One region of the Chryseobacterium sp. 2VB genome, then DNA from elsewhere that is predicted to be linked to it. Evidence: riboswitches for the same ligand, from Rfam matches in the RefSeq annotation. Region 1 holds a riboswitch; each other region holds the start of a gene.
The links. Region 1 has a riboswitch for S-adenosylmethionine ahead of FFS26_RS04105 (SusC/RagA family TonB-linked outer membrane protein). Riboswitches for the same ligand answer to the same signal wherever they lie in the genome.

Region 1 (3,283 bases):
ATCTTGAAGAACTGTCTGCTCTTCCCGATGCAGATAAAAAGTAAGTATTATTGTAGTCATACTCTACTTTTCCAAGGAAACTCAATAAGCTTAATTTATTACTGTTTCCACTGAAACTTCCCAGCAGAGAAGCAGCATCCGGCTCATAGTAATAAGGCAGTGAAAACTGACTTCTCGTTCCTGAAATCGTCTGATAATCGTATTTGTAGAATTCATGACCTGCTAATGCATTAACGTGATGCTTTCCAAACTTTTTATCATACGTCAGAATATTGCTGGTTGTATAGGAAAGTGTTCTGGTATTGGTCTTCGTCACCGAACCTCCAATTTCAGCACCTTGCCCAAGTAATGGATTTGAATAATAATGTCCGTTATAATTCACCAGATCAACAGAGAAGCTTGTTTTGAATTTTAACTCCGGCAAGAAAGTGAATTCCATGAATCCTTTCCCTGAAAAGTTATCTTCTTTATTTTCGTTTTTGTCCAATGGCAACGTTGCAGCCGCATTTTGGTTCTGAAGTGCATTCGTAGGCCTGTATTTTCCAAAATCATAGATCGGATTTCCGTCGGCATCCAAAACGTAAGTGCCGTCTGCATTTCTTTCATAATAAGGATAGAATGAAGGAATGAATCTTGCCGCATTGATGATATTACTCGCTTTTGAATCCGAAGAAGTAGGCGCCTGCTGAATACTGTTCGTATAGCTTAAATTTACTCCAACATTCAGCCATTTTTTAACTTCGGAATTAATTTTCAGCCTGGTATTATATCTTTTAAAACCAGATTCAATGGCCATACCTTTGTCGTCCAGATAACCAAGGGAAAAGAAGTAATTACTTTTCTCACTTCCTCCGCTGATATCAAGATCCATCTGGTTTCTTGAGGCCACTCTCTGTAAAATATCTCTCCAGTCGTCATTCCAGAGTGGTGATGCTCCCGGTAATAGTTTTCCATCTGTTCCTACCGGTTTTGGATAAGCAGTTCCATAGGGATTGATCCCAAGGGTAGAAACAAGATTATCTGTTGCCATCTGAGCGGCCTGCTGAGAAGAAACTTTACCAGACTGATATCCGTTTCGTAATGCTTCCCAATATAATTGAAAGTACTGATCTGTGTTTACCTGTTCATAATCTTTGACAGCTCTTCCTGAGAATCCCTGGCTGATATTAAAATTAACTTTTGCGTCTCCTTTTTTTCCTGATTTTGTAGTGATGATGATAATTCCGTTTGCCCCTCTTGAGCCATACAAAGCACTTGCTGTAGCGTCTTTCAAAACACTGATGGATTCAATATCACTTGGGCTGATAGAGTTAATATTTCCGTCAAAAGGAATTCCATCCACTACATATAAAGGATCACTGGAAGCACTGATAGAACCGATTCCTCTGATTCTGATAGTAGAAACCGCACCCGGCTGCCCTGAGGCACTGGTCGTCTGAATCCCTGCAACCTGCCCTTCCAATGCTTTGGTAATATTGGTTACAGGTCTGTTATTGATTTTATCACTGGAAATGGTGGCTACAGAACCGGTATAGCTGTTTCTTTTTGCTTTTCCATAAGCTACCACAACTACTTCATCAAGCTCCTTTTCATGAAGACTATCTTTTTTCGCCCTGGAATTCTGTGCACTTACACTGGTGACTCCAAGAAAAAAAGCAGCAACCGAAGGTATCCAGGCTTTAGAATTAAATAAATTTTTACTAATCATAATCAATTTTATTTACCATATATTAAAATTTTGCCCTTTGCAGAAAAGTCAGCAAAGGGCATCGATAAATACGATAAACCAAATGCTTATTTTTCCTTAAAAGGCTGAATGTAACACCTTGCCCTAAGGGTAGGTTGTTAAGACTTCACAGGGTCAGTTCCCTCCATCTTTCTTTATAAGCCGATCGAAATATGGTTGCAAAGCTAAAAACTTTTAGTCTACAAAACAAGTAGACTTATTTATTTTTCATGATAATATTTTAATAATTAACATAAAATTTTAATAAAACCCATTACAATAAGGAGTTGCGACTGTTATCATTTTTTCACACATGACAAATATCATTATCAATAATTCAATGGAATAAAAATTCAGCATCACTTAATTTTTATGTAATTAATTAAAAAAACTTTTTAATTTTATAGAATGAAAGTTTTAATCATCAATGGCCCTAACCTCAATCTGTTGGGCACAAGAGAACCGGAAATCTATGGAAGTGTTTCTATGGAAAGTTATTTGGAAAATTTAAAATCCGAGTTTCAGACTCATGAATTAAAATATTATCAGTCTAATATTGAGGGAGAACTTATCAACAGGCTTCAGGAAGATGACTTCGATGCAGTAGTGATCAATCCCGGGGCTTACACTCACTATTCATATGCGATTGCAGACTGTTTAAAAAATATCAGAAAACCTAAAGTAGAAGTTCATATCAGCAATATCTATAAAAGAGAGGAATTCAGACAGAAATCTGTAACAGCAGCTAATACGGATGCAGTCTTATCAGGCTTTGGAATGGATGGGTATCGGTTGGCCTTATTAAGTTTAAAATAACTTATACTTTTTTATTTAACCACGGATTTCACAGATTTTCATAGATGATTATGAAAAATAATTTATGAAGATAAAGGATAAGATTTACTGTAAAAGCATTGGGGTAAATTCCAGACAATTAACAAAAAGAAAATCTTATATCGTTGAAGAAATAAATGCTGAAAATATAAGAATCTGGAATGATGAAGGAAAGCTCAGATGGTATTCTAAGTTTTATTTCTGCTTGGAGAAAGAACCGGAAATTATTTCCATTCATATTGATGATGAAATAGTAGAGGATACTGAATCTGCAATAGAAGTCACCATTGAATTTTCTGACAAAACAAAATATTGGATGACCTTCACTACTCCAAAGTATTTAAATAAAATATTGGACGGAAAGTCTTACTTTTCTTCAAAGCATTTTATGATTATAAAATATCTGACTGAAGAATCAATCAAATCAACAGTCCTGAAACTGGATGAACAGAATGAATTGATTGAAAGTTGTAAAAAATACTAATAAGAAAGCCTCATCAGTGATGAGGCTTTTTGTATGTTGATTGGTAACTATTAGATAGTCTGTTCCTGCAATTGAGGTCCTGAAGCAACTAATTTCTTACCTTCTTCAGTATTACAGTACTGCTCAAAATTCTTGATATATCTTGAAGCAAGATCTTTTGCTTTTTCTTCCCATTCTGAAGCACTTTCATAGGTATCTCTAGGATCTAAAATACCTGTAGAAACATTTGGTAATTCAGT
Region 2 (3,283 bases), on a different contig from region 1:
CATATACCATTCTTTCGTAAGCAGCAAAAGCTGCCCTTTGGCAAACTCTGCATCGATGATGGAAAACGGAACACAGTGAAACGCCAGATCCCATGTGGCATACCATGGATACTCCCATTTATCGGGCATAGAAATAATATCCTTATTATGGAGATGATTCCATTCCGTATTTCTTACATATTCGTTGAAATTTCTTGGGGCTTCAAAGTTGGGATCACCTTTCAGCCATTTTCCGATATTATAATGATAAAACTGTTTGTTCCAGAGAAGTCCTGCAAAAGCCTGTCTCTGTACATTTCTCTCATCTTCGTTAACGGTATCGCTCTGAATTTCCTGATAAAACTCTTCAGCTTCAGCCTGCCGGGTATTGAAAATTTCATCAAAGTTTTCAAAAGGCTCATCGGCTTCATCCGGGCACAATCTGAATTCAAAAACCTTTGATTCTCCGGCTCCGATAAGCTCATCAATCAGAAAAGAAGCCTTTGTTCCTCTTTTTTCGGGATTTACCGTATCCGTTTGATGGATAATATAATTATTGATTCCGTCTTTGAAATAGGTGTTTTCAACTGCAGGAGCTCCGTAAAGCTTAGAAGTATTGGTTTCATTATCACAAAATACACTTTGTGCATTTGAATTTCTGGAATACAGCTTCTTTATCGAAATACTGTCGTGGGCAATATTGATACTTCCGTCATGAGAAGCATTAAGTTCTGCCTTATAGGTGTTGTATCCCCATTTCCAGTTATTTCTGAACCATGCTGTAGGTGCCACCACGATAGGTGCCTCATGCTGGCTTCGGTTACAGACTGTCACCCTGGCCAGAATATCATTGTGATCGGCTTTACAATATTCTATGAAAATATCAAAATATTCATCATTATCAAAAATCCCGGTGTCGAAAAGCTCATACTCAGGTTCCTTTTTGCTGCGTTTTCCATTTTCAGCAAGAATGTCATCATAAGGAAACTCATTGATCGGGTACTTGTACAGCATTTTCATATAGCTGTGGGTAGGCGTATTATCCAGGTAATAAAAGATTTCTTTGATGTCTTCCCCATGGTTTCCCTGAGGATTGCTCAGGCCAAAGAACCGTTCTTTTACCATTTTATCTTTCTTGTTCCAGAATGAAAAAGCAAAACATAAAAGCTGCTTTACATCGGAAATTCCGGCAATGCCTTCTTCACCCCAGCGGTAGGCATAGCTTTCGGCATTATTATGATTGGTGAAATTCCAGGCATTCCCGTTCGGGCTATAATCTTCACGTACATTTCCCCACTGCCGGTTGCTTACATAAGGTCCCCAGTTTTTCCATTTGGTATCTTGTAATCTATCTTTTTCGGCGGTCATATGGCATCATTTTTCAATACGAAGTTAGTTTTTTTGAGAAGTAATTCCAATTTTTTTCATCTGAACAATTATTAATATGGTCTTGGAATACTTGTATTTAAGGGCTTTTTTAAATATTAAAATAATTTTTTTTTGAAATTAAAAGAAAAGAACTACCTTTGCACCATTCGTTCATTCAAATATTGAAAATGTTATCAAGAAAGGTTGAGGGATTAGACCCTATGAAACCTTAGCAACCCTTTGCGCAAGCAAAGAAGGTGCTACGTTCTACCAAATAATTTTGGACAGATAACTCACTGAAGTTCTTTTTCAGCCATTTCCTGTGGCATTTTCAATTGTATTAAAATTTAATAGAATTGAAAACAGAACTAAACTATATTAATCTTACGTATCAAACTCATTCCCAAAAGGAATACCATATCCCGTTGAGCTATCAGCTCTTTGGGAAAGATCTGTTTACAGCCCCTGTTATCTTAATCAACCATGCTCTCACCGGAAACTCAAATGTATCCGGAGAAAAAGGCTGGTGGAAACAGCTGGTAGGGAAAAATCAGATTGTTGATACCGATCAGTATACCGTTCTGTGCTTCAATATACCAGGAAACGGATATGACGATTTTTTAATTGAAGATTATGAAGACTTTACTCCTTCAGATATCGCTGCGATATTTCTGAAAGGGCTTGAAGTTTTACAGATCAAAAATTTATATGCCATTATAGGAGGCTCTCTGGGAGGAGGTATTGCCTGGGAAATGCTTGCCCAGCAGCCGGATCTTGCTGAGATTTTTATTCCTATTGCCTGCGATTACAGAACGCACGACTGGCTTCATGCACAGTGTCTGGTTCAGAAATTTTTATTAAATGATAAGGAAGAACCATTACAGAAAGCAAGAATTCATGCCATGTTGTGCTACAGAACACCGCAGTCGCTCAATGACAGATTTCAAAACCAATATAACCAGGACAAACAACGCCTGGAATCAGAAGACTGGCTGGTTTATCATGGTAATGCGCTAAACGAAAGATTTAGTTTGAAAGCGTACAAACTGATGAATCATCTCTTAATGAATATAAATGCTGCTGATACAGCACTGGAGAACATTCAGGCACGAATGCACATGATCTCCGTAGATACAGACTTATTCTTCCCGGCTTCTGAAATCCGAATGTGTTTTGAAAACTTAAAAGAGAAAAATAAGGATGTTTCTTATCACGAGATCCAATCTATACACGGGCATGATGCCTTCCTAATGGAATATCAACAATTAAATAATATCATTAAAAACATTTTATAGAAGTAATGAAAAATGCTAACGAAATAAAATTTTTGAAGAACAGATCAATCGTCAAATTTGAAGGAGAAGATTTCCTGGGAGAAATCGGGATTGACGGACGAATTTTTAAAGCGCTTACTTTGGCGCGTATCAGTGTAGGAGTAATCTCTCAGCAGGCCATAGAAAACGGAATTTCTATTCTGGTTCATGAAAATGATGCAGAAAAAGCAGTTGCCTGTCTTATTGATGAATTTGAGGCAGAAAGAAAATCAGGAAAAGTTTCTCAGATTTATAGTATCAATAATGTTTCTGTGATTGGTTTTGTTGCAGAAGATTTCAATAAAGTTTTTGCTGAGCTGGCAAGAAATAATGTTTTCCCGTTACTTTTAAATCAGGTGGCAGGAGAAAACAGAGTCAATATCGTAGTGACCTCTTCGCAGGATGAAAAAACAAGAAATATCATAGAATCTGAAATTTTCAAAAAGCCAAAGACCGTTCATCTGGCCATTATTGGTCACGGAAACGTAGGAAAAACCTTGATAGAACAGGTACTTGAATCTGCAGAAGAAATTAAAAAACGTAAAAAAATAGACCTTAAAGTAGTTGCGGTAGCCAATTCAAAGAAAATTGCCTTCAACAAAAAAGGGTTTGATGCCAATTGG
Region 3 (3,283 bases), on a different contig from region 1:
TGCTTTAATTTTGGAATACCCAATGCCTGTGCAGCCTCAGAATTATTTCTGAAAGTACCTACTTGCGTTGTCTTCCCCTGCTGAATCAGCGTAGAAGTAGAACTGTAATAGATTTGTGCCAATGAAGGTGCTCTGAACCCCGTAGAGACAGCTCCTCTCCAGTTGAGATTGGAAGCCAGTTTTACATTGGTTGCCACCTTATAATTGAATGTAGATCCGAAATCTGAATAATTCTCATACCGTACAGCTCCTTCCAATAACCATCTGTCCGTAATTTCCAGTTCTGCATCAGCATAAGCTGCAATACTGTTTCTGTTTCCGGAAACTGCATTTTCAGGACTGAAGCCGGGGAAAACCTGAGCTCCTGCGGGTCTTACATTTCCAAAAAAATCGGTTACTTTTTCATTTTCAGGGGTTTTTGCCGTTACTACCCTGCCATAGATATCGTAAGAAGCATAAGAGTTTTCCTTTCCGGCATTTACTTTATAATTTTCGTGTCGGTATTCACCACCAAACGCAATGTTCAACCCTTTCAGAACATCATATTTCTTAGAGAAATCAAGGTTGACGGTATTTTGTGAGAATTCAGATCCTCCGGCATCAAAGGTTCTTGGAGAACTATCTGTAAGTGATGCATTAAAAGTATTGACAACACCAAAACCGAAAACATTTTTCCCGAATGTATTACTGAAATCCACATTCCAGCCCTCCCATTTTCCTTTAATTCCGGCTGCAAGGGAATAATCATTTACAGTGGCTTCAATCTGAGGCAGATATCCGTTGGGAGTAACTGCATTGATATTCCTTTCATTATTTGGAAGCCTGTAAAATCCTCCTGCATTACCAAGACGGTAACTGTAGCCACCAAATGAATAAACCTTCCAATCCTCATTTACAGGAATTTCAGAATTGAAGAAGAGCTGTCCGGACTGCAGTTTAGACTGCCCTGCTCTCAAACTGAAATCTTTTCTCTCCAATCCTCTGTAATTAAGCTCCTCAGAGGTAAAATCTTTACCCAATATTTTTTGAAGCTCAGAAATGCTGTTTGCCCCGGAAATCTGAGATTGAAAATCAGGTGCGAAATATCCAACCTTAGTTGCATACTGCTTAATGGTATTGATGATTTGCTGAGTATTGGAAGTATTGGTAATGTTTTTATACAAGCCGTCAATATTCACTCCATCCTGTAATGCCCGGTAATTAATGGCATTATAGGCGTTGAAAATATCTCCTTCCCTCACTCCTGCTCTGGAATAAGGATCACGGTATTGCGCAGAACCTGTAATGTTAAAAAATCCGGATTTCCCTACTTTAGCGCCATAATTAAGGTCTACAGAAACAGTCTGTCCGTCTACCCCTCCGGAGAAATTATTGGCAACAGGTGAAGCATATCCGCCTAAAAATACCTGTCCGGAAAATCCAAGCCTTTTTTTCAGTCCCAGGTTTATCACTCCCGCAATAGCATCAGAACCATACTGGGCAGCAGCTCCATCCCTTAAAACTTCTATTTTTTCCAATGCAAAAGCAGGAATAGCATTAAGGTCGGTTCCCACAGAACCTCTTCCCGGCGTAAGGGTAACATTAATCAGTGAAGACTGATACCTTCTTTTTCCGTTGAGTAAAACCAAAACCTGATCTGGTCCTAATCCCCTCAACAGTGCCGGATCCACAAAATCAGTTCCGTCATTTACAGTATGTGATGTGGATGAAAATGAAGGTACGATATAGTTTAAAGCCTGGCTGATATTATTCGTCGGGCTCTGTTTTAAAATTTTAGATATATTAATGATATCCACCGGAACAGGAGTATCCGTCAAAGATCTTCCGGAACCCCTTGATCCAAGGATGACCACATCTTCTATTTTCTTCGATTGTAAAGTGTCCGTCTGTGCGTAATAAAATGAAGAAATAAGCACGATAGAAGGAATAAAAATTCTTTTTTTGAAATTATGCATGTTTGTTGTGTACTTTTTTGTTGATGAAATTTGTTTTTTAAGCAATACAGATCCTGTAGCCCTAAATTGTAAGGTTACCATAGAATTCGAAATGTTTGTATTATTTTTTAGAAATAGAAAAGGCTAGAAACAACAACACATGCGCATGTAGAAATGGCATGAGAACATATCAGAGTAATGAAGGCTCACTTCATGATCTGAAGAATAAAAAATTACTGATGGAATGTGATTTCCCTTGTCTTTAAACATTTGATTTTAACTTTTAAAACAAAAATTCAAGATGGGAGTAATGATAGAAATGATAAACATTTTTTCCGGAAGATCCGGCTTATCGATTGTAGCACCTTGCTTGTTTTTGCAGGTTGCTATCCCATCTAGAGATTCTTGATAATTACCCGGCAAAGATATAATTATTTCCGAAATAAAAAAAATTTAGCCTAAATTTTCGATTTTCAACATTTTAGCGTAACAAATTATCTTTTTCAGCGTCTAACCGGATAACAGTAAAAACATTATGAAAAAAACAATTTTCGCTTTATCCTTATTAAGCTCTGTTCTTATTTTTTCTCAGGAAAAAAATAATAAACCTCAGGAAAAGCAAATTGAAGGCGTAGTCATTACCAAAACTAAAAAAGCCGTTGAACAAAAAGCAGACCGTACTATTTTTGACTTTTCTGAGCAGCCTCAGCTGAATAACGGAAATGTTCTGGAAGGAATAAAAAAACTTCCGGGACTTGTATCTACCGATATTGCCGGGATGATGTATCAGGGAAAAATGCTGGAAGTATATCTTAACGGAAGACCTCTGAACATCACTTCCAATGAATTGAACTCCTTCCTTGAAGGGATGCCGGCCAATTCCGTAGAAAGAATTGAAGTGATCACGCAACCAGGTGCTGAGTTTCCGGCAACTTCCGGAGGTGCCATCATGAATATCATTACCAACAAAAATGCAAATAAATATTTAACCGCTACTTATTCAGGAAATTATTCTTTCACAAATTATGACCAATACAGAAGCAGAACTACGAATTCCGTTAATTTAAATGCAAGAAATAAATATTTCGGATGGCAGCTGAATGTGGGGCAGAATTACCGTGAAAGTATGCTGAATGGCCAGCAGGATGAGCTTCTAACAAGCCATACCGATAGATACGCACGCGGATATTTTGCAAAATCCGGATTAACTTTTGATCTGGGACAGGACAGGTTATTATTGAACTACGATATTTATCACAATAATAATGACAACTACACTTTAAGTGACGGGCATGGAGATTTACCGTTCAAGAGAAACCCGAAAGATTTAAAAGAAGCTTTTTATACTT

Region 2: linked by a shared signal. The riboswitch ahead of FFS26_RS11070 (alpha/beta fold hydrolase) and the one ahead of FFS26_RS04105 (SusC/RagA family TonB-linked outer membrane protein) in region 1 are both predicted to bind S-adenosylmethionine.
Region 3: linked by a shared signal. The riboswitch ahead of FFS26_RS08130 (TonB-dependent receptor plug domain-containing protein) and the one ahead of FFS26_RS04105 (SusC/RagA family TonB-linked outer membrane protein) in region 1 are both predicted to bind S-adenosylmethionine.

What each region holds. Positions count from the first base shown of each region.
Region 1 covers NZ_SCNC01000003.1:2,907-6,189, forward strand. The annotation lists gene FFS26_RS04105 (SusC/RagA family TonB-linked outer membrane protein) at 1-1,708, opposite strand, end outside; SAM riboswitch class I at 1,792-1,890, opposite strand; gene FFS26_RS04110 (type II 3-dehydroquinate dehydratase) at 2,135-2,542, shown strand; gene FFS26_RS04115 (hypothetical protein) at 2,607-3,044, shown strand; gene pckA (phosphoenolpyruvate carboxykinase (ATP)) at 3,095-3,283, opposite strand, start outside.
Region 2 covers NZ_SCNC01000009.1:152,867-156,149, forward strand. The annotation lists gene FFS26_RS11065 (MGH1-like glycoside hydrolase domain-containing protein) at 1-1,347, opposite strand, end outside; SAM riboswitch class I at 1,536-1,642, shown strand; gene FFS26_RS11070 (alpha/beta fold hydrolase) at 1,704-2,642, shown strand; gene FFS26_RS11075 (ACT domain-containing protein) at 2,648-3,283, shown strand, end outside.
Region 3 covers NZ_SCNC01000006.1:99,844-103,126, forward strand. The annotation lists gene FFS26_RS08130 (TonB-dependent receptor plug domain-containing protein) at 1-1,955, opposite strand, end outside; SAM-I-IV-variant riboswitch at 2,254-2,351, opposite strand; gene FFS26_RS08135 (TonB-dependent receptor domain-containing protein) at 2,470-3,283, shown strand, end outside.